2 linked regions of the Caballeronia sp. TF1N1 genome follow. The protein of the gene in region 2 interacts with the protein of the main gene of each other region in a pairwise test. Links are inferred from orthologs where the notes say so. Each region holds a gene or a part of one and is shown on either strand. Other genes may lie near its edges.

What was found.
Region 1: the proteins of serC (region 2) and selB interact in binary tests that used the Escherichia coli proteins (3 or more experiments, as listed by UniProt). The link is inferred for Caballeronia sp. TF1N1 from one-to-one orthologs.

The regions. Positions count from the first base shown.
Region 1 is NZ_CP084627.1:1,113,374-1,130,169, forward strand. The notes cover bases 13,661-16,660. They hold selB (selenocysteine-specific translation elongation factor), read right to left. Parts: upstream 16,118-16,660; coding sequence 14,204-16,117; downstream 13,661-14,203. Other genes in these bases: LDZ28_RS19205 (bifunctional DedA family/phosphatase PAP2 family protein), read right to left, coding at 13,661-14,142; selA (L-seryl-tRNA(Sec) selenium transferase), read right to left, coding at 16,114-16,660. In the rest of the region: LDZ28_RS19150 (MFS transporter), read right to left, coding at 1-1,339; LDZ28_RS19155 (universal stress protein), read left to right, coding at 1,604-2,074; LDZ28_RS19160 (helix-turn-helix domain-containing protein), read left to right, coding at 2,176-2,886; LDZ28_RS19165 (SUMF1/EgtB/PvdO family nonheme iron enzyme), read left to right, coding at 3,023-4,321; LDZ28_RS19170 (TonB-dependent siderophore receptor), read right to left, coding at 4,403-6,610; LDZ28_RS19175 (sterol desaturase family protein), read left to right, coding at 6,954-7,865; LDZ28_RS19180 (hypothetical protein), read right to left, coding at 7,937-8,113; LDZ28_RS19185 (NAD(P)H-binding protein), read right to left, coding at 8,583-9,473; LDZ28_RS19190 (hypothetical protein), read left to right, coding at 10,016-11,248; LDZ28_RS19200 (DedA family protein), read right to left, coding at 11,470-12,090; more of LDZ28_RS19205, read right to left, coding at 12,139-13,660; more of selA, read right to left, coding at 16,661-16,796. UniProt on the Escherichia coli protein: Translation factor necessary for the incorporation of selenocysteine into proteins. It probably replaces EF-Tu for the insertion of selenocysteine directed by the UGA codon. SelB binds GTP and GDP.
Region 2 is NZ_CP084626.1:2,145,946-2,153,212, forward strand. The notes cover bases 70-3,029. They hold serC (3-phosphoserine/phosphohydroxythreonine transaminase), read right to left. Parts: upstream 2,111-3,029; coding sequence 1,028-2,110; downstream 70-1,027. Other genes in these bases: pheA (prephenate dehydratase), read right to left, coding at 70-987; LDZ28_RS10005 (DUF2059 domain-containing protein), read right to left, coding at 2,286-2,900. In the rest of the region: more of pheA, read right to left, coding at 1-69; gyrA (DNA gyrase subunit A), read right to left, coding at 3,071-5,734; outer membrane protein OmpA, read left to right, coding at 6,419-7,075. UniProt on the Escherichia coli protein: Catalyzes the reversible conversion of 3-phosphohydroxypyruvate to phosphoserine and of 3-hydroxy-2-oxo-4-phosphonooxybutanoate to phosphohydroxythreonine. Is involved in both pyridoxine and serine biosynthesis.

The sequences.
Region 1 (16,796 bases), on a different replicon or contig from region 2:
GTGTGTCGCGCAACGCTTCATCGACGAGAATGCGCGGGTCGATAAAACGCGGCCGCCACTGCGACGCCGCGCTCGTACCCAGAACGCTGATCGTGCGCGAAACCACGCTCGCGTAATGATGCGCGACGATCGTCCCGACGATACTCGTTCCGAGCATCCCGCCGACCATGCGTGTGGACTGCAAGAGCGCCGTCGTGATGCCGAAACGCTCGCGCCCCGCGATCTCCTGCCCGAAGATGTTCATGTTGTTGAGCACGAAGCCCAAACCAATGCCGACCGCGCCCATCGGCAGCTCGATATACAAATAGGGCGTCGTTTCCTGCGCGAAGGCAAGCGCCACCGACGCCAGCATCAGCAGCGTGAAGCCGATGGTGAGGATCATCGTCGGCTTGCGCAAATGAATGACGATACGCGTGTTGATGAAGCTGCCAAGCGCAATGCACGCGGCAATCGGCGTGGCGAGCAACCCCGCCTCCTGCGGCGAAAGGCCGAAGCCGCCCTGCAGCAAAAGCGGCGCGAAGAAGATCAGCGAGAACATGACGAAGCCGGCGAGGAACGACAGCGTGAACAACGTGACGAGTTGTGGCTCACGAAAAATATCGAGCGGGATGATCGGATGCGTCGCGCGCCGCTCGCAGATCAGAAGCGCCGCCGCGCCCACGATCACCGCGCCGCCGAGCGCGAGATTGCCAGCCGACAGTCCGCCTTTCGGCAGTGCCTCGATCAACGCCTGAAAACCGCCGAGCACGAGCGCGACGAGCACGGCGCCGGGCCAGTCGATCTTCACGCCGCCTTCACGCGGCCGATGCAGATTCGGCAAATGCGCCCAGATGAAGTACAGCGCCAGCGCGCCGACCGGCAAGTTCACGAGAAAGGTCGAGCGCCAGCCCCAGTGCTGACTCATCCAGCCGCCGAGCGACGGCCCCGCCGCCGTGCCTATGCCGTATGCCGCCGCCAGCACCACCTGCCAGCGCACGCGGGCACGCGGATCGGGGAAGAGATCGGGGATCGCGGCGAACGCGGTGCCGACCATCATGCCGCCGCCCACGCCCTGCAAGCCGCGCGCAAGCGCGAGAAACAGCATGTCCGGCGCAAGTCCGCACAGCACCGACGCCACGGTGAACGTGATCACCGCGGCGATCACGAAACGCTTGCGGCCGAAGTAATCGCCGAGACGTCCGAACACGGGCACCGTCACCACCGACGCCAGCAGATACGCGCTCGCGATCCACGCGTAATACTCGAAGCCGTGCAGTTCCGCGACGATAGACGGCAGCGCGGTGCTCACCACGGTCTGATCGAGCGCCACGAGCATGTTGACGAGTCCGATGCCGAGCATCGCGTAAAGCGCGGTTTTGAAGGCGAGTGCTGGCGGCTGTGTTTCGGTCATGCGGCGGGCTGGGGAAAACGAGTCGGAGGAACGCCCGTGGAATTTTTAAGCGGGCGCTGATGTCAGAAAGACGAATTGTACGGGTTAGCTTGCGGCAGATCGACTCAGCGCAAAATTAACCGCACGTCTTCGGACTACTCGCGCGCTATGCTGGAAGCGCCTTCTCGCCGTGCAATCCACGGTGAAACATCGACCGGGAAAGAGGAAAACGTCATGTTCAAACGCATTGTCGTCGCCATCGACGGAAGCCGGACTTCACAGCGCGCCTTCGAAATCGCGCTCGATCTCGCTGTCACGCATCAGGCCGTCGTGCAGCCGTATTACGTCGTCGAGAGCGGGGCCGTGTATTTCGACGTGCCCGGCTACGATCCGAGCCAGTTGCAGAAAACGCTGGCGGAGGAAGGCTCCGACCTTGCTCGACAGGCGGCGGACGCGCTCAGGCAACGCGGCATCGAAGGGCAGGTCGTGACCGTCGAGGCCACCGCGAGCGACGACATTGCGATGCTTATCACCAAGGCCGCCGTCGACTTCAACGCCGATGTGCTGATCATGGGCACGCACGGACGCAAAGGCTTTCAGCGCCTGCTTCTTGGCAGCGTTGCGGAGCGATGCCTGCGGCAAGCCACGCTGCCCGTTTTGCTAATTCCCTCGGCAGCCAGCGCGGAAGGCGACGAGAGCGCCTGACCACGGACTAGCGCAAACGGATGCGCGGCATTTTGTCGCCAGGGTTAACAATCCCGCGATGGGACAATGGTTTTTGTCATCCATCAACAAAAGCGGTCGCCATGTCCGACATTTTTCCCTCGCGGCGCAATCTGGCTCAGTGCTCGACCTGCGCCATGCGCCATCTCTGCATGCCCGAAGGCCTGAACGCTCGTGACATCGCCAAGCTCGAACATGTGATCTCGGTTACGCGTTCGGTGCGGCGTGGCGAAGCGCTCTACCGTGCGGGCACTCCGTTCGATTCGCTGTTCGCGTTGCGCTCGGGGTCGATCAAGACCGTGGTCATCCGCGAAGGCGGACGCGAACAGGTCACGGGCCTCTTGCTGGCGGGCGACGCGCTCGGGCTCGACGGTATCGGCGAAGGCGAGCATGCCTGCGACGCAATCGCGCTCGAAGACAGTTCCGTGTGTGTCATTCCGTATGCGCTTTTCGAGCGCATGTGCCGCGAAACCGACACCCTGCAAAAGCGGATGCTTCGCATGCTCGGACAGGCTATCAATCGCGAGGCGGATCATGTCCTGCAACTCGGCCTGCTGCGCGCCGAAGAGCGCGTTGCGCGCTTGCTGCTCGATCTGTCCATGCGGCTCGCCAAGCGGGGGTATGCCACGGCGGAGTTCACGTTGCGCATGACGCGGGACGATATCGGCAGCTATCTCGGCATGACGCTTGAAACCGTGAGCCGCACGCTCTCGCGTTTCGACAAGCTCGGCCTCATCGAAGCGAAGGGCAAATCTATTCGCATCAACGATTTCGAACGCCTGCGCAGCATCTGACGTCAAGCCTTGCGCGGCGCGCCTTGCGCCGCGATTGTTAGCCAAAACGCGCATAAACCGCGTGGATTTTTCAGTTGGCACGCGGTTCGCTACGCTTTAATCTTTCTGATTGGCCAAGCCACGGAGATTGGGCGACATGAATCGCGAACCTTCCCTGCGTCACCCGTTGCTCGACCGGCTCGCCGAGGCGCGTCGCGTGACCGACGAATTGTTCGATATCGTCAAGCCGGAGCATCTTTACGACCGGCCGATTGCCGAACGGCATCGCATCGTTTTCTACATCGGGCATCTCGAAGCCTTCGACCGTAATCTGCTCGACAAACGGCTCTTCGACCTGCCGGACTTCAATCCTGCCTACGACCAACTCTTTGCTTTCGGCATCGATCCGGTCGATGGCGGCTTGCCCACCGATCAGCCCGCCGACTGGCCCACGCTCGCCGAAGTGCGGGCGTATCGCGACCGCGTGCGCGCGGATATCGACGCGCAATTCGATCCGGTGACCATCGCCGCACGGCCGCTTTCCGCCGACGAATCACCCGCGCAGTTGCTGGAGGTCGCAATCGAACATCGGCTGATGCACGCCGAAACGCTTGCCTACATGCTGCATCAATTGCCAGTCGATAGAAAAATCGCGCCGGCGAATGCGATTTCGCAGCGAAACTCCGAACGTGAACTTTCCCACGAGACGGTGAGCGTGCCGGCCGGAACGGCGACACTCGGGCTGACGCGCCAAGGCGGCATGTTCGGTTGGGACAACGAGTTCGGCCAGGTTCGCGTGGACGTGCCTGCGTTCGAGATCGACCGTCACATGGTGACGAACGGCGACTATTTGCGCTTCATCGATGCCGGCGGCTATTGGAATCGTGCCTATTGGACCGATGCCGACTGGGCGTGGAAGGAGGAGCAACGCGTGGCGCATCCGGCCTTCTGGATTCCCGCCGAAAGCGACAGCTCCGATGGCTGGCGACTGCGCACGATGTTCGAGGAAATCGAGCTGCCGCTCGACTGGCCGGTGTACGTGAGTTATGCCGAGGCGAACGCCTATGCGCGCTGGGCCGGCAAGGCGCTGCCGAGCGAGGCGCAATGGCAGCGCGCGGCGGAGGGCGCGCCGCACGAAGTGGAAGGCAACTTCGACTTCCGGCGCTGGGACCCCTCACCCGTGCAGGCGTATCCGGAGAATCGCAGCGGCTTTGGCGTCGAAGGCCAGTTTGGCAATGGCTGGGAATGGACCTCGACGGTCTTCGGGCCGCTCGAAGGCTTCGAGCCCTTCCCGTTCTATCTCGGCTATTCGGCCAATTTCTTCGACGGCAAGCACTTCATCATGAAGGGCGGCTCACCGCGTACCGCGGCATGCATGTTGAGACCGAGTTTTCGCAACTGGTTTCAAGGGCATTACCAGTACGTCTACGCCGGGTTTCGCTGCATAAGTGCCTGAACGCCTGATTGCCTGACGTGCATCGCGCAGACGAAAACGCCGCCGGTCCCATTGCGAACCGGCGGCGTTTTTACGTGAACATCAGAAGTCCGTCGTCACCGACAACAGCACCGTGCGCGGCGCGCCTTGCAGCAAATACCCGCCGCTCGTCGACGACCAATAAGACTTGTTCGCCACATTGAGCACGCTTGCGCGGAAGGTCGTCGGACGGCCGAAAACCGCCGTCGAGTAGCGCGCGCCGAGGTCGAAGGTATCCCACGCCGGGATCGACAACGTGTTGTTCACGTTCAGATACTGCGACCCCGTGTGTATCCAGCGCGCCGTCAGCGTGAGGCCGTTCAGCATCGGCACATCGTATTCCGCGTTCAGGTTGAACATCATGGTCGGCACGCCGATCGGCTTGTTACCGTTGGTCACGGCCGTGCCCGTGTCCTGCTGCGTCGCGTTGATGTAAGTCGCGCCCGCGATCAGGCGCACGCCCTTTACCGGCTCGCCGTACACCGATGCCTCCACGCCGCGATGGCGCTCGTCACCGTCCGCGACGAAGAAGCCCGCGGTGTTGGTGTAGGTCATCGGCTTTTCGATCTGGAATAGCGCGAGCGACGCGCCGTACTTGCCGTTGTCGTACTTCGCGCCGACTTCATATTGCTTCGACTTCTCGGGCGCGAGTTGCTGCCCGAAGTTGAGCGCGGTGTTGGGCGCCGTGTCGCCGATGGTCAGCGCTTCGCTGCGATTCGCGAACAGCGCCACGTTTTCCCACGGCTTCACGACCAGGCCGAAGACCGGCGTCGTGATGGACTGGTTATAGTTCGCCGTCTGCGCTCCGGTGTACGAGTAAGAATTCGACAGCAATTCCTGGTGCCGCGCGCCGATGGTGAAGAGCACGCGATCGTTCAGGAAGCCGAGCGTATCCGACACGGAAATGCTGCGCAGCAGATTCAGCGCGGTGGTCTGCGGATCTTGCAGATTGCCGCCCGTGAACGCGTTAGCCGGATAGCCGACTTGCGGCGTGTCATACAGACTCGTCGGGAACGAACCGGAAAGCGTGTAGGCCGATTGGGAATCCGTCCGTACGATCGACGCGCCCGCCGCCACGAAATGCGACACCGGTCCCGTGTTGAAATGACCGTGCACACCCGCTTCCGCCGACGTGTTGTCCTCCTGGTGCGGCACGCCGAGACGCGTGGCCGTCACGCCAGTCGCGCTCACCGTGGGCGACGAATACTCGCCGTGCTCGTTGGTGTGACGCGTGCCGCCCGTCACGTAAGCCGTCCAGCCAGGCAGAAAATCGTATTCCGCGCGCAGGATGCCGACGGTATCTTCGAGCGATGAATAGCTCCACGTCTGCGCATAGTTATACGTGGCCGAGGGCGGCTCGGGGATGTAGTTCGCCGAGTCGTTGACCGTCGGCCGGCCGCCGTTCACGCGCTGGCGCTGATACAGAAAATCGCCGTAGAGACGCAGCTTTTCGCCGCGCCAGTCGAGCGACACGGCCGTCGTATTGTCGCGCCGATGTTCGCCGTCGATACTCGTCTCGCCGTCGTGATTCGCCTGGTTCACGCGAATACCGAACTGCCCTTCGCTGCCGAAACGGCGACCCACGTCGACATGCGCGCCGAAATCGCCCGAAGCGGTTTCCTCCACCGTCACGCGCGTAAGCGGCTTGTCGTCGGCGCGCTTCAATTGCAGATTCAAACCGCCGCCCACCGCCGAACCGCCCGGCGATGCGCCATTCAGAAACGCATTTGCGCCCTTGAAGACATCGACGCGTTCGAGCGCGTCGGTCGCGACGAGCTGGCGCGGCGTGATGCCATAGAGACCGTTGAGCGACACGTCGTCGCCCTGCAACTGGAAGCCGCGAATGACGTAGGTCTCGGCGAAGTTGCCGAAGCCGTAAGACGTGCGCACGGACGGGTCGTTCATCAGCACGTCGCCGATAGTGCGCGCTTGTTGATCTTCGATCAGCTTGGACGTGTAAGTCGTCATGCTGAACGGCACGTCGAGCATCTTCTGCTGGCCGAGCACGCCAAAACTTGCGCCGCGCGCGACTTGGCCGCCTGCATAAGTCGGTTCGAGCGAACCGGGCAACGCTTCTTTCGAAGCCTGAACCTTGACCGCAGGCAAAGTATTGGCGGAAGAAGCACTGTTATCGGTGCTGGATGGAGCGTCGGCAGTTTGAGCTTGGGCCGACACGGAAAACACGACGGCGATAGCGGCAACGATAGCGGCGCGATGAACAAGCGCCTTGGCAGGCAAGGCCTGCGCGGAATTCGAACGGAACACGGGCATGAATCGGAAGAACGTCGGTGATGGTCGGTTACCGTCCCAGGGCAAGGGGAATCCGGGCGGGATTATTTTGGCGAACGCCGAAAGGCTCATGCACGTTCGGTCTGTTCTATTGTCGCCGGCATTATAGGGTAAATGCGATTCGTTATCATTAACCGCATGGAAAATTTGTAGCGACGCAACATTCAGACGGCTGTCCAAAGGCAAGCGCATCTAAATTCGATTTTTCGGCAGGCCCGGTGCAGGTCGTTGACGTGACATCCCGCGAAATAACTTCTGCATGGTTTTCAACGAAGTCGATCGCTAAAGTGACTTCATTCGCAACCCACTGGAACCGAGTGAAATCATGGAATTGATCGGCAAAATCACGACGTACATGATGGCCATCGTGCTTGTTGCATCGATGACCGAAGCGTTCGTGCTGCATGGCAAGTACAAAGGCACCGACCGCGCGTTTGACTGGCACGAGTTCTGGATTTCGCTCGCCGATCTGATCGGCCGAAAGCTGCTCGCGTTTTTGCCGCTCTCGCTAGCAACGCCTGTGTTTCATTTCGCGTGGGAACACCGTATTCATACCGTCGCGACCAACGACTTGCTGACGATCTTCCTGCTCTTCATTGGCCAGGAGTTCTGCTACTACTGGTATCACCGCATCGCGCATACGGTGCGCTTCTTCTGGGCGAGCCACGCGGTTCATCACTCGCCGAACCAGTTGACGTTGTCATCCGCTTATCGGCTCGGCTGGACCACCAAGCTCACGGGCTCAGCCATCTTCTTCACGCCGCTATCGTGGCTCGGCGTGAAACCGGAAGTGGTGATAGCCGTCGTGTCCATCAATCTGCTCTATCAGTTCTGGTTGCACGCTACGTGGATACCCAAGCTCGGCTGGCTCGAATACGTGTTCAACACGCCTTCTTCACACCGAGTTCATCATGCTTCGAATGCCACTTACCTCGATGCCAACTTCGGCGGTGTGCTGATTATCTTCGACCGGCTGTTCGGCACTTACGTGGAGGAACGCGCCGATGAACCCTGCCGCTACGGCCTGACAACGCCGACCACTTCGCATAACCCGATCGTCGTGGAGACGGAGCACTGGGTGAGCCTTGCAAAAGACATGGCCGGTGCAAAGCGCGTTTCGGATGCTGTCTCCTTCGTGCTTCGCCCGCCGGGTTGGTTGCCGAACGGTCAAGGCGAGACGACGCAGGAACTGCAGCGCAGGCAGAAAGACAGCGTACAACCCGCGCAGGCAGGTTGAACGGCAGTTACACACTCGAAGGAAGGCGGATCGTGCGATCCGCCTTTGTCGACTGTCAGCCGCAGCGTTCGTTAAAACGTGACGCTTTGACTGATGACCGTCTGACCGTTGACGATGATGACGGAACTGGCAGTGCCCGTTTGCGTCGGAGAGGCGGGCGTGCTCGGCGAGCACGAGCCGGTGTCCTGCTTAACAGCGCCGCCAGCGATATTCGATTGTGCCAGTGCAATGCGATCGATCTTGATCATTTCAAACCTTTTTTGGTTATGTGGGGCGACAGTCCGCTTTCAGAAGATATGCTGTCGCCAGATACTCAAGCTATCGACAACCGAAGCCGGCAGGCTCGGGCTTCGAAAGCAAGCGGAACCTCAATCGTAACCAAGCTGCGTGCAAGATACTTTGTTAAACGTCCTAAATGCGTCTGTCATTTAGCAAGACGCATATTCGTTGCCCTGCCAATCGGCCGATAACAATTTCGATCAGTTGCAAATTCAGGCTATTCGGCGGTACACGGCAACGGACGACGCGGTTCGTGCTCTGCAGGCAAACGAGCCAGCGAACCCAAAGGCCGCTGCGAGTTGGAACGCATGCGACGAGCGAATTGCCAACGCGTGAATGCAGAGAACATCTGGAAACGGCGCACGTCCGTGATGCTGAAGCGAGCCGATGACGCGCTCTTACGCTAACGCGCCACGGCAACGCTACAGAGCACGCGCCTTAAATGCCGCGCTTTTCGAACGCAGCCCGATTGGCTTCTACAAACTCCTCGACGGTCTGCGGCGCCTTCCCGGTGACCCGGCCGATGATCTCGTTGCGCCCTTCGAACACGCCGTTCTGATAGTCCACCGCCACTTCGATGAAATGCTGGATCATGAATTCGGGCAACTTGTATTGGCTCAGATGCTCGCGATAAGCGTCGAGCGTCATCGGGTCGTAGACGACTTTGCGATCGAGCACCGCGCCGATCTTCTCGGCAATTTCCTTCTGACTCAGCTCGATGGGACCGCAAAGCTCGTACGTCTTGCCGATATGACCTGCGGGGTTCGCGAGCACTGTCGCGATGAAGCGCGCCTGATCTTCGGCGGCAATCGGCGCGTGACGTCCGTTGCCGAATGGCAGCGCAATCTTGCCGTCCTGCACGATCGTATCGCGCACCCACGGAAAAACCATCCACTCGGAGAAAAACGTCGGACGGATATGCACCGTCGGCACGCCCGACCAGTCGAGCACTCTCTCGGCAATCCAATGGTCGCGCGCGGCGTGGCTCTTCGAATCTTCTCGCGCGGAGATTTGCGACATGTTGACGACGACATCGAGTCCGTTGCGACGCGCTGCATCGGCGAAATACGCGGTCGCCTGGATGAAGCCCGGACGCACGGGAAAACAGAGATACGCGGCAGAGACGCCATCCGTCGCACGAATGGCGTCGTCGTGCGAGAGCAAGTCTCCGACGACGACTTCCGCCCCGGCCTGCCGAAGCGCCTCGCTGCGCGCATCCACTGTTCGCACGAGCGCGCGGACTGCATGTCCGCTGTCGAGGAGGTTCTGAACGGTATGCACGCCCGTCTTGCCCGCCGCTGCCGTAACCAAAATTCGTTGCTGTCCCATGATGCCTCTCCTGTTTCGTGGTTAAGCACGTCCGTTCCGGGTTGGCCGGTTAAAGTGCATATGCACTTTTAAGCGCGGACAAGAACTGCAGAAACCCGAAACGAACACACCAAGTGCTTGGATGTTAGCCAAAATCTATACAGAGGTCAAAGCAAGTCTGAATTGTGAATTCCACATGGCTCGAAGATTCGCGCTGAATCGGCTGTACTCGAAACCCACCGGACGCATCCGACGAGCGTCTTGTCATTGCCTTGCATTCCGCTTCGTTCCGACTATGCTAAGTCAGGTCATCGCCAGCGTCCCAGCGCGCGCCAGAAAGCAAGCGCGCATCCGACCGTTCGGTATATTTCAGACTCCAAACGAATTCATGCTGCTCGACGGACACGAGCACGCCTCTCCTTTTGTCCGCGCAATTCAGCAAGACCAGACGCCGCACGCGACGTCGATGAAAGCCACGGCCGTACACACATGTCGCGACACAGATGCGCGATCGGACCGTGGCGCATACGAGGAACACATCAAGTTCATCCATGGAGGCGGCAATGAAACCAGCTTTCCCGGTCTCAAGTGAGACGCGGCACGCAAGAGCGGTATTCGCGTCGAAGATTCTTCGTTCATTCCTTTTGGGTGCGGCCGTCGCGGGCGGCATGTTCACGACGCATTGGGCGCAAGCCGATGACTCGTTCTCGCGAGGAGGCGGCAACAGAAGCGAGAGCATCTTCGTCGGCGATATCGGCGACCCGAATGACACAAACGATGACACCATCAAGCAGGTCGACCTCCGTACCGGAGCCGTGCGCGTTTTCGCATCTTCTACCTTCGGTGCCGAGTTGAACGGCGTCATGGGCATCATCTTCAACGACGCCTCCTTGATCGCCAGCATTCAAAACTTCAGCGAAGATCCCGCGGCGAGCGGCGACGTCATCAAGCTTAATGGGCGCACAGGCATGTTCGAGCAGTACCTCGTGAATCCAAAATCGCGAAACGTACCTTATGCGCCGCAGGGCATCGTTTTCGGCGGCGGCACGCGCGACTGGCATTACGGTTATCAGCCGGACCATTACTACGTCGCGAACGTCATCAAGAGCGGGCAAACCTGCACGAAGGTGGACGAAGGCGATGTGCGGGAATACAGCGAATCGGGCGCGTTCGTTCGCACGCTGGACCGTGTCGGATTCTCGGCGGGTTTCTATCCGCGTGGCGTCGTGTTCGGGCCGGACGGCATGCTGTATGTCGCGGCGCGCGGCTGTCCTGCGGTAGCGCCGACGGACCCCTTATCGCTGCTCGCGTACATCCTTCGCTTCAATCCCTACACCCATAAACTGGACAAGGTGATTGCGACCAATGCATCGGTGCAAAGTCAGGGCTTGAAGTTCGGATTCCATCGGCCAGAAGGCTTGGTGTTCGACGACAAGGGCTACCTTTGGGTCACGAGTTTTCGCGATACCACCAGCAGCGCCGATCCGCTGGATAAGAACAACGTCGACCGCATTCTGAAGTTCGACGTGAGGAGCGGGAAAGTCGTCGACTCCTTGCCGCTATCCGACTTCGATAAACCGCGAGCATCCGCGCAGGCACTGATCTTCGGTCCCGAAGGAAAGCTGTACATTCCGATCTCTGGGAGCGCAGCGGAGACGACAGGCGAATTGCGCCGATGCGACACGCGCACGAAGAAATGCGACGTCGTCGTTCCGGTTGGCGGAGGCCTCGTCGATCCGTGGTTCGCGGTTTTCAGAAACAGCGATCCGGCGACGTTGTCGTACGAGCGTCGCTAACGGCACCCAAAGAGGCGCGAGGAAAGGCATTGGCGGAAGGCAGCCGGAGTCGAACCGACCTGGGAATGTCTGACATCCCCAACCGGGTTTGAAGCCCGGCCGTACCACCGGATACGAATGCCTTCCTGCGGAGAAACTCAGCACGCTGACAACACTTCGACCAGGCGCGCCGCGATTATAGCGGTGATGCGTAATTCGCATACGTGCCGGCGCACCGGCCATTAACCGCTCTTGTCGCTAGGCTGATGCGGCGGCTTGCGGCGTAACAGACGGTACGCGAAGAAGATCAGCGCGAGCACCACCAGCAGGTCGATCACCGTCGCGCCGTGCAGATGCAACTCCATCAGCGTCCATTGCAGTTGCCGCTGAAAGAGCGCGCCGCCCAGCAGCCAGAACGCAGCCCACGCGACGATCCCACCCGTATCCCAAAGAAAGAACGCGGGCACGGCGATTTGCGTCGTACCCATCAAGGGCGGCGTGACGAGTCCGAGTCCCGGTATGAACTTCGATACCGCGACGATAGGCGCGCCATGCCGCTCGAAAAGAGCGCCGGTCGTACGCATGCCGTTGTCGATCGCATAGGAGCGACGCGAAAGCGCGGCAATGAGCTTGCGCCCGTGGATGCGTCCCGCCGCAAACCACACACCGTCGCCGATGAGCGCGCCCGCCACGGCAGCCACCAGCACGGAGACGAACGAGAGCCGCCCGTTCGCGACAGCCGTTCCCGCGAACAGCAGCAACGGCGCGGAAGGCAGCGGCACACCGAGCCGCGTCAGCAGCACATTGGCGAACACCGCCGCCCCGCCCCACTGCGCAATCGCCGATGGCGGTATCTGAATCACGCGTCTTCCTCGGTTCGTTGTGGTCTGTGGTCTCGCGGCCGGACGCGCTCAATCGGCCCGCGATTCGACGAGCATCACGGGAATGCCGCCGCACCCCGCGCTATTCGCAATTTCAATGCCGCCCCACGGCGAACTCGCGCCACGGTCGAACGCCATCGGGTCGCCACGCAAGTCCGGGCGCAGCACGTTGAACGGCCAGGTCGGTCGCCTGATGCGCTCATGGACCACGGACCCGAGCCAGATCGGCATGGGCTGCGCGCGGGCGCCCATGCCTAGCGCGTAGTTCGTGGGCCAAAAACGCAGGACGTCGCGCTCCTGCGGGCCGAGATGGGATCGCGTGAACACGAGCTTCGACGGCTCGCCGTTGTTCAGACGCGGCAGCGCGGGCAAGGCGACCGCCGGTGCGTTGGGCGACACCACCGACATCACGCTCTTCACCGACACACCCGACACCTCGGTCCAGCCGCGGCTCGTCAGTTGCGCGCGAATCTGCGCGGGCGTGGCCGCCCATTGCACGGTGATCGGCTCGCGACGGTCGCCATCCATGGCCGACCGGTAGCACGAGAACGTGCGCCAGAAGGTATCGGTCCATTGAATCGGCGTGATGACGACCGTGACGGGCGGCGCGCTGTGCGCCTCGGATGAATCGCTCAACTGCAACGCCACGCTTGCGCAGATGACGGCCAGCACCGCGAACGGCATCCACGGACGCGGCTTCGGTTTTCCGGGATTACGCCACACCGCCGTGAGCGCGATCAGGAACACCCAGATGGCCGCGAGCGCGACGCTGCCGAGCACGGCGGAAATGGTGAAGCGGCCGAAGTACAACCCGGCGAGCGCGACGGCCGTGACGATCGCCGATGTCGCCGTCGCGATCAACACACCCGAAATGGTGCCGACGCGCCGCAGCAGCAAGAACGCGAGAAAGCCGTAGATCACGACCGTGGCCGAGACGTGACTGCTCAGAAAAGAATGGTCGGCGGGCGCGAGCGTGACGAGCATCGGATCGCGCGCGGTGAAGCGGATCGCGAGCACCAGCACTTGCGAAAACACGACGGCGACGAGCCAGTACGTGACCGTGCGCCAGCGCCGCTCGAACACCATCCACACGACGACCGTCACGGCGAGCGCGGCGAGCGTCGGCGTGCTGCCGAGCGTGGCGGCGGCATCGAGGATGGAATCGGCCCAGGTCGAACGGAACGACTGCAACAGCCGGAAGATGGAGGTATCCACCTGCACGAGCGAACTGCCGCGCGCCACGCCCGACAGCACGTAGAAGAACGCGACCGCCGAGACGAGCAGCAGCGCGGAAATCATCACGATGAGCCCGGTCGCAGGATTGCCCGGATCGAGCGCGCGTGCGAGCATCCGCGCGGCCAGACCACGGCGTTGCTGGCAGGTCGCAAGCAACATGTCGCGCGAGGCGAACGTCCATTCCTTCGCATGCGAAATCACCACGCGCGCGAGATTGAACACAAGCCACGCAAGCGCCGCGAGGATGACGAGGATCACCACGAGCCGGATCGATACCGCGCCCGCCAGTTCGATCGAAGCTCCGAAGACCACGCCCGGCAGGATGTGCAGCGGCGCCCAGATCAGCGCGGAAATGATGTTGACGGCCAGAAAGCGCGCGGGCGTCATGCCCGCGACGCCAGCGACGACCGGCACCACCGCGCGCATCGGTCCGACGAAACGCGCGAGCACCACGCTCTTCGCGCCGTGTTTGTCGAAATATCTTCGGCCGGCGACGAGTGCGCCGGGATGTGCCCGAAACGGCCACATCTGCGCGATGCTCGTTGCATAGCGCTTGCCGAACCAGAAGCTGACCGCGTCGCCCGCAATGGCGCCGACGACCGCGCAGACCATCACCCAGCCGAGATTGAGCGCGCCGGTTCCGACGAGCGCGCCCGCGATGAACATGGCCGTGCTGCCCGGAATGAAGGTGCCAATGAATGCGAGCGACTCCAGAAACGACGCAAGCAGCACTACCACGAGCGTCCATTCGGGATGGCTCGACAGAAGATGCAAGAGCTTGTAGTAGGAATGCTCCATCGGATTTCACGCGACAGCGTGCGCCGCGAAGGTCTCCACGTCGTAACTCGACGTTCGATAGTCAGACGGATTCGTGCCAGCGGCTGTCGGTTCGCAACAGATGAAGGTCGCGGTGAAACCGAGTGTACCCAACCCTGTCGAAGAACTCCAAAACCTGGATCGCGCGTTTGCGGCCGAGCGCGCTGGCATCGCGAAATGCGGCCGCGCCTATCGCACCGTTCGCGTTTGCATGTTCGGCAGCCAGCCGTGCAAGTGCTGCAATGGACGCGCGTCCGTAAAACAAGTCGCGCACCACCTGAAAGACATCGCCACGGCGCGAGAGCTTGCGCAACAGACGCCGCACCGCGTCTTCGGGCACGCCATGCGTGGTGGCCAAATCCCTGACCCACGGCGGGTCGAAGCGGCCTTCCTCGATCGATGAGAGCACGACGCGGGCCAGCGCGTCCTCGGCGGCATCGAGCGTAACCGTATGCGATGGCAGATGCAGCCACGGACCGCTTCGCGCAATCGTGCCTAGCGTCACGGCGTCGTCGATGAGCGCGCGCCACAGCGCTTCGGGCGCGAGCGGCGCGGCCATGCGGCGCAGGCGCGCGGTATCCGGGCCTTGCTCGTCCGCAAAGCGTTCGTGGAAGGCGGCGAGTGCATCCGTCAGACACGCGTGCAACGCGTCCCATCGCGCGACGCTGATCAAGAGCGCATCGTCGTGGATGGGTATGCTGCGCAGACCGTCGGGCTGGGTCATCGATCCAAGCGTTCGACCTGCAAGATGCTCGACGAGGGAGCGCGGCAAGCCATACGGCGACTGCGCGAAGAGTTCGTCGATGGCGCCGGTGTCGAGCATCGCGGTGAGCGCATCGAGCCACGCGTGGCGCTGCGGCGTGCGGCGCTTGCGTGCGGGCGCAAACGGGTCGAGCACACGCCCGCCGCCTACCGTTTTATCCGCCTGCGCGTTGCGAACGATGAAGCGGTCGCCCGGCAGCGCGCAAACCGGCCTATCGAATACGAGTTGCACGCGCGCCGTCTGCCCGGCCGCGAGCGTTTCGCCGTCGAGCAAGGCGATGTGCGCGACGCGGTGCATCGTGCCCAGATGTACATGCAGCGGGCTCCAGTGCGTGAGCGCCGGCGAGGCATCGGCGAGAAGCGTGAGTTCGACGTCGATTCGCTCGGACGCGCGCGCGAGACGCGCATCGAGAATCCAGTCGCCGCGCGACAGCGCGCCTTTCTCGATGCCCGCGAGATTGAGCGCGCAGCGCTCCCCCGCGCGCCCCGTCTCCGAAGCGCGATTCTGCGCGTGAATGCTGCGCACACGAACCGGCGCTTCGCCCTCGCGCGGCGCGAGCGCCAGCGTGTCGCCAACCTTCGTCTGCCCCGCGAACACCGTGCCGGTCGCCACCGTGCCCTGGCCCGCGAGCGTGAACACGCGGTCCACGGCCAAACGAAAGAAGCCGTCGTCGCGGCGCGCGCGCCAGTGCTTGGCGACATCGTGCAGATGCGCGTTCAGCGCGGCCACGCCGGAGTCGTCATCGCGCGTGGCGTTGGTGTTAAAGAGCGGTGCGTGTTGCAAAGCGGTGCCGGCTAGAAGCGCGGCGATTTCGGCATGGACTTCGTTCAGGCGCGCGGCATCGACACGATCGGACTTCGTCACCGCCACTGCGCCATCTTTCACGCCGAGCAACTGAAGAATCGCGAGATGTTCGCGCGTTTGCGGCATGACGCCATCGTCGGCGGCGATCACCACGAGCGCGAAGTCGATGCCGCATGCGCCCGCCGCCATCGTATGCACGAGCTTTTCGTGCCCCGGCACGTCGATGAAGCCGAGCACGCCGCCATCGCCGAGCGGCACGTATGCATAACCCAGTTCGATGGAAATGCCACGCGCCTTCTCTTCCTTCAGACGATCCGTATCCACGCCCGACAGCGCGCGCACGAGCGTCGTCTTGCCATGATCGATATGCCCCGCCGTGCCGACGATCATGCGTTGCGGCCCGTTGCCTGCATCTCCAACTGGGCGATGAACGCGGCTTCGTCCTGTGCTTCGAGACAGCGCAGATCGAGCCACAGCGCGTTATCCGCAATGCGCCCGATGACCGGGCGCGGCAGATCGCGCAGTCTGCGCTCGATGCGATTCAACTGGCCGCCTGCCTTCTTTCCGCTCGTGAGCCGCACGACGAGGCCGTAGCTCGGCAGGACATCGACCGGCAACGCGCCGCTGCCGATCTGACTGAACATCGGCTCAGTGGCGACCACGAAATCCGCACCGGTCATTGCCCGCAGCACGGGCCGGATGCGTTCGGCGGCAAGGCGCATGGCGTCCGCGGGACGCGTCAGCAGGCGCAAGGTGGTGAGACGTTCGGCGAGCGTCTCCGGCGTGCGATAAAGCCGCAACACCGCTTCGAGCGCCGCGAGCGTGAGCTTGCCGACCCGCAGCGCACGCTTGAGCGGATGCTTCTTGATCTTCACGATCAGTTCCTTCGTACCGACGATCAGGCCCGCCTGCGGACCGCCGAGCAGCTTGTCGCCGCTGAAGGTGACGAGTTGCGCGCCAGCCTCGACCGTCTCGCGAACCGTGGCCTCGCGCGGCAAGCCCCATTGCGCCAAATCGACGAGCGTGCCGCTGCCGAGATCCACGACAACCGGCAAGCCGCGCGCCCTCG
Region 2 (7,267 bases):
CCCTTCGATATCGATATAGAAGTAATACTCCCACGTGCCGGCGCGCGCGGGCCGCGATTCGAAGCGCGTCATGGAAACGCCGTGCTTTGCGAGCGGCTCCAGGAGCTTGAACATTGCGCCCGATTCATTGGTCACCGTCACGATGAGCGACGTTTGATCGTGACCGCTCGGCCCCGTCGGTTCGCGACCGATGATCACGAAGCGCGTGCGGTTGTGCGGGTCGTCCTGAATCTGCGAATAAACGACGCCCAAGCCGTAATGCGTGGCCGCGCGGTCGCCAGCGATGGCCGCGACGGCCGGGTCGCCCACCGCGATACGCGCCGCTTCCGCGTTGCTCGACACCGCCTGCCGTTCGAGCTGCGGCGCGTTCGCGGTCAGCCAGTGCTGGCACTGCGCGAGCGCTTGCGGATGCGCATAGACGCGCTTCACGCCTTCGAGCGTGCCAGACGCGGTCAAAAGATTGTGGTGAATCGGCAGCGCGAGTTCACCGCCAATCAAGAGCGACGTTTCCAGCAGCAAGTCCAGCGTGCGCGACACCGCGCCTTCCGCCGAATTCTCGACCGGCACGACGCCATATTGCGCGGCGCCCGCTTCGACCGAGCGAAACACTTCGTCGATGGACGGACACGCGAGGCCCTCGATCGAATGACCGAAGTATTCGAACATCGCCTGTTCGCTATACGTGCCGACCGGGCCCAGGAACGCTGAACGGATAGTCTGTTCGAGCGCGCGGCTCGCGGCCATGATCTCGCGCCAGATCGCGGCGATGTGCGCGTCGGCGAGCGGGCCGTCGCTCATTTCCTGCAGACGCGCGATGACTTGCAGTTCGCGCTCCGGCCGAAACACGGGCGCGTTGAAATGCTTCTTCACTTCGCCGACTTCGAGCGCGACGGAAGCGCGCTGATTCAAAAGCGCGATGAGTTGCGCGTCGAGCGCGTCGATGCGTTCACGCAGCGGTTTGAGTCTTGAATTGAGATCGTCGTCCATGCGGTGCTTGGGGCAGATGCAGTTAAAGGAGCGATGAGGCTTACGCGCTGGTCCGCTCGAATTCCTTCATGTACTCGACGAGCGCTTTCACGCCCTCGACCGGCACCGCGTTGTAGATCGATGCCCGCATGCCGCCGACGGACTTGTGGCCCTTCAGTTGCAACAGACCGCGCGCCTTGGCGCCGGTCAGGAAATCGGTATTGCGCGATTCGTCGGCGAGGAAGAACGGCACGTTCATGCGCGAGCGCGCGTTCCGGTCGACCTTGTTGACGTAGAAATCGCTGGAATCGATGGTGTCGTAAAGCAGCATCGCCTTTTCGAGATTGCGCGCTTCCATGGCTTCCAGGCCGCCCTGTTTCTTCAGCCACTTGAAGACGAGGCCAGCGACGTAGATCGCGTAAGTGGGCGGCGTGTTGTACATCGAATTGTTCTCCGCGACGATCTTCCACTCGAACGCGGACGGGCAGATAGACAGCGCGCGGTCGAGCAGATCCTCGCGCACGATCACGACCGTGACGCCCGCCATGCCGATGTTCTTCTGCGCGCCGCCGAAGAGCACGCCGTACTTGGCGACGTCCATAGGACGCGAAAGAATGTGCGACGACGCGTCCGCCACGAGCGGAACGTCGCCGAGATCGGGAATTTCGAAGGCCTCGACGCCGTCAATGGTTTCGTTCGTGCACAGATGCACGTAAGCGGGATCGTCCGAAAGCTGCCACTCGCTCAACGCAGGCACGCGCGTGAAGCCCTGCTCGGTCTTGCCAGTCGCCGCGAGATGCGGCGTGCAGTACTTCTGCGCTTCCTTGAGCGACTTGGTCGACCATGAACCGGTGACGACGAAATCGGCGGTCTTCTTCGTGCCGAGCATGTTCATCGGCACGATGGCGTTTTCGCCAATGCCACCGCCCTGCAGAAACAATATGCGATGCGACGCCGGCACCTTCAGCAATTCCCGCAGATCGGTCAGCGCCGCTTCATGGATCGACGTGAACTCCGCGCCGCGGTGACTCATCTCCATCACGCTCATGCCGCTGCCTTGCCAATCGAGCATTTCATCGGCGGCTTGCTTCAACACTTCTTCTGGCAAGGCGGCCGGGCCGGCGGAGAAATTGAACACGCGCATCTGGAGATCCCGATTTGTCTCGTTCGACAGACGCGGAGCCTGAAACGATGAGCCGAAAAGCTCGTTGTCCGCGCCTAAAAAAGAAATGGCTGCTTGCGCTTACGCGCAAACAGCCATTATCGCACTGTCCTGAAAACCCGCCAATGCGCGAGCCTTCCGGACTATGCCACCGTGCTTACTTGCCCGGCTTGACGCTTGCCACTTCCTGGTCGGCTTGCGTGCGCGTTGCCTTGATGGCTTGCGGCATGTACTTCTGCATCAAACCATTGACCACGTCGCGACCAACCTGGTCTTGAACCTGAATGAACTTGCGGCCCGTCGTGCTCTTGTAGAACGAGGTCAGGTCCTTGATTTCATCGGTCGTGTAGTACTTCGCGTATGCGTCGTACTGAGCTTTCATCGCGTCTTGACGGAAGCTGTCAGTTGCGAACACCTGCCCTGCCGAGTCAACCAGCTTCGGCACTGCGTTCTTTTGCAGCGTCGGAACGGCAGCTTGCTTCTGCTTGTCGTTCAGCGACTTGTTTTCCGACAGCGCGTCCGACAGGATTGCCGGGACGAGTTGCTTCGACTGCATTTGCGCGCTGTTGCCGATCGCGCCGACCAGCTTCTGCGCGTCGATCGCGTCGAGCAGGTCCTTGATCGCGGCTTGCTTGGCCGGATCAACCGGGGCTGCTGCGGCCGGTGCCGGAGCTGCCGCCTGGTTCGGCGCCTGGTTCTGAAGCGACTGAGCCATCGCGAAAGTCGGCACGAAAGCGGCCAGCAACATCCACTGCTTGAAACGTCCTTGCATCATTACTCCCTGTAAAAAATATCCAGTTCTGCACCGGCGACGAGCCTTCAGATTTTCGACGCTGGCTTCGCACATAACGAAGCACAGCGCCGACAAAAGGCCCGAGTCGCGCAGCTTAACCAATTCAGGCTTTCAAAAGCGAATACGAGAAGCTTGCGTCACAAAAAATATCAGGCGTCTTCGCCGTTTTCATCATTTTCTGAGTCGCCCGGCGCGGCGGCGGAGCCGTTCGTGCCGGTGTCGCCTTCGTCGAGTGCTTCAGCTTCTGCTTCCACTTCGGCTTCCGCCTCCGCGATATGCTGCAGTCCCGACAACTTGGTGCCCTCGTCAAGGCTGATGAGTGTAACACCTTGAGTTGCACGCCCCATTTCGCGGATTTCGGACACGCGCGTGCGGATGAGCACGCCCGATGTCGTGATCAGCATGATCTCGCTTTCAGGCTCGACGAGCGTCGCGGCGACCACGCGGCCGTTGCGCTCGGAAGTCTGGATCGCGATCATGCCCTTCGTGCCGCGGCCATGGCGTGTGTATTCGTTGATCGGCGTGCGCTTGCCGTAACCGTTTTCCGTCGCGGTGAGCACCGACTGGATTTCGTCGCCGGCCACGAGCATGGCGATGACCTGCTGACCGTCTTCCAGTTGCATGCCACGCACGCCGCGCGCTTCGCGGCCCATGGCGCGCACGTCGTTCTCGTCGAAACGTACCGCCTTGCCTGAATCGGAGAACAGCATGACGTCATGCGCGCCGTCGGTAATGGCCGCGCCGATGAGAAAGTCGCCGTCATCCAGACCGACCGCGATGATGCCCTTCTTGAGCGGACGGCTGAACGCTTCGAGCGGCGTCTTCTTGACGGTGCCGAGCGAAGTGGCCATGAAGACGAACTTGTCGGCCGAGAAGTCCTTAATCGGCAGCACGACGTTGATCTTCTCGCCTTCCTGCAGCGGGAACATGTTGACGATTGGCCGGCCGCGCGAGTTGCGCGAGCCTTGCGGCACTTCGTAGACCTTGATCCAGTACACGCGACCGCGGTTCGAGAAGCACAGCATGTGATCGTGCGTGTTCGCGATGAAAAGCGTGTCGATCCAGTCGTCTTCCTTCATTTGCGTGGCCTGCTTGCCGCGCCCGCCACGCTTTTGCGCGCGGTACTCGGAAAGCGGCTGCGACTTCACGTAGCCGGTATGCGACATGGTCACGACCATTTCCTGCGGCGTGATCAGGTCTTCGGTGTTCAGCTCGGTTGCATTCAACTCGATACGCGAACGACGCTCGTCACCGAACTCGGCGCGTACCTGGCCCAGTTCTTCGACGATGATCTGACGGATACGCTCCGGCCGCGCGAGGATGTCGAGCAAGTCGGCGATCTGCGCCATCACGTCGCGATATTCGGCGACGATCTTGTCTTGTTCGAGACCCGTCAGGCGTTGCAGGCGCATCTGCAGAATTTCCTGCGCCTGAACGTCCGACAGCTTGTAAAGCCCATCTTCCTGCAGCCCGTAAGCCGGATTCAGTCCTTCCGGACGATACGCAATACGCCCGCCCGTCGCCTCGGTCTCCGTGCGCGTGAGCATTTCGCGCACGAGCGACGAATCCCACGGACGGTTCATCAACTCTTGCTTCGCCACAGGCGGAGTCGGCGCGGCCTTGATGATCGCGATGAATTCGTCGATATTCGCGAGCGCCACCGCGAGGCCTTCGAGCACGTGTCCGCGATCGCGCGCCTTGCGCAGTTCGTAGACCGTGCGCCGCGTGAGCACTTCCCGCCGATGCGACAGGAAGCATTCCAGCATTTCCTTCAGGTTCAGCAGCTTGGGCTGGCCGTCGACGAGCGCGACCAGATTCATGCCGAAAGTGTCCTGAAGCTGCGTCTGCTTATACAGATTGTTCAGAATGACTTCCGGCACTTCTCCGCGCTTGAGTTCGATCACGACACGCATGCCGCTCTTGTCGGACTCGTCGCGAATGTCGGAGATGCCCTCGATCTTTTTCTCGTTGACGAGTTCGGCGATGCGCTCGAGCAGCGTGCGCTTGTTCACCTGATACGGAATCTCGTCGACGATGATGGCCATGCGCTGGCCGCGGTCGATCTCTTCGAAGTGCGTGGTCGCACGCATGACGACGCGACCGCGCCCCGTGCGATAACCGTCGCGCACGCCCGCGACGCCGTAGATGATGCCGGCCGTCGGGAAGTCCGGCGCCGGCACGATCTCGATGAGTTCGTCGACCGTCGCCTCAGGCGTGTTGAGCAGATGCAGACAGGCGTCGACGATTTCGCGCAAATTGTGCGGCGGAATGTTCGTTGCCATGCCGACCGCGATACCGGCTGAGCCGTTGATCAGCAGATTCGGGATGCGCGCCGGAAGTACGAGCGGTTCGCTTTCGCTGCCGTCGTAGTTCGGGCCAAAGTCGACGGTTTCCTTGTCGATGTCGGCCAGCAGTTCGTGACCGATCTTCGCCATGCGGATTTCGGTGTAACGCATGGCGGCGGCGTTGTCGCCGTCGACCGAACCGAAGTTGCCCTGGCCGTCCACCAGCATGTAGCGCAGCGAAAACGGCTGAGCCATGCGAACGATCGTCTCGTACACCGATGCGTCGCCGTGCGGATGGTACTTACCAATCACGTCGCCGACGATACGCGCCGACTTTTTATACGCGCGATTCCAGTCGTTGTTCAGCTCGTGCATGGAATAAAGCGCGCGACGGTGTACGGGCTTCAGTCCATCGCGGACATCGGGAAGCGCTCGCCCGACGATCACGCTCATCGCGTAATCGAGATATGAGCGGCGCATTTCCTCCTCTAGGGAGATTGGCAGAGTCTCTTTGGCGAATTGATCCATTATCCGTGTCTTGAACTGTGCAGCAGCGACACAGCAGCGCGATCCGACGATTCGAAAACATTACCTCGAGTTTCGCCCTCGCCCGCCGGCCGCGCGACCCGCGCCGGCCAGGCGCGTAAGCCATACGCTGCGGCGCTGCGAACGCAGCGCATCCAAAGATTCTAACATGCGCGACATCCGCGTCCGGAGGCTCGGCGTATACATAGTGTATGGGACGCTCAACCGCCGTTCCCGATCTTGAGGAATGAGGGATAGATGCACTTGTTCCAATTACTTACAAAAACCAGGGAACGTTTCACTGATTTCGTCACTTAGGCGGGCTATGATGCCGCCTCGTCGTTTTGCTAAAGCAGTACAAACCCGACGATAAAGATACGCAGATATTGGCTCGCGGGCACATAAAGTGCGCACGTTTCGCGCCTTCCGCGGCCAAGACCGGCTCCTGTCCCTTTCTTGTTGCGCATGCACCACATAAGGTTGCGGGCGCAGAGGGTGCGGGGATATTTTTATCGTTGCAAGGGAACGATATGGCAAAATGCCAACGCACAAAGTTAGACACTGCTCGAAGTCTACACAGCCGCGTTTTGTTCCGTAGGGAATGTTATACTCCGAGCAATGTATGACTTGTCTTTGTCTACAGGCTCGCAGTAAACCTGCGGTAATCTCAATTTCGAGAGGAGAAATATGAATAAACTTTCAAAGCTCGCGTTCATTGCAGCTACCGCAGTTATGGCTGCATCGGCCTCGGCGCAATCGGTGCCGGCCTCGCGACAAGCCGTGAACGACAACTGGGTGAACGGCACGGGCGAGTATGTGTGGATGAACGGCACGAACGAACTCTGCTGGCGCGACGCATTCTGGACCCCGGCCACGGCCAACGCAAAGTGCGATGGCGCTCTGGTCGCAGTCGCGCCGACGCCGCCCGCACCGGTCGCTCCGCCGCCCCCGGTTATCCAAAGCCAGAAGGTCACCTATCAAGCTGACGCTCTGTTCGACTTCGACAAGGCAGTTTTGAAGCCGGCTGGCAAGACCGCGCTTGACGATCTCGCATCGAAGATCGGCGCGCTGAACCTGGAAGTCGTGGTCGCTACCGGCTACACCGACCGCATTGGTTCGGACAAGTACAACGACCGTCTGTCGCTGCGCCGTGCGCAAGCTGTCAAGGCTTACCTGGTCAGCAAGGGCATCGAAGCCAACCGTATCTATACGGAAGGCAAGGGCAAGCGCAACCCGGTCACCACGGGCTGCAACCAGAAGAACCGCAAGCAACTCATCGCCTGCCTCGCACCGGATCGTCGCGTGGAAGTCGAAGTTGTCGGCACGACGCGTCAGCCGCAGTAATTGCGCTGATTGCCGCAGGATCGAACCCCCGCTTCGGCGGGGGTTTTTTTATGTCTGCGATTTTCGTGAATCTCCGCGAGATGCCCGCATCGAATAAAGCGCAATAACCGTGGCCCCGGCGCAGGCGGCCTCGAAGGCTATGGCACGGAACGAGCGAGTTGTCGGCGACGCGTCACTTCAGCTTTTTGCCGC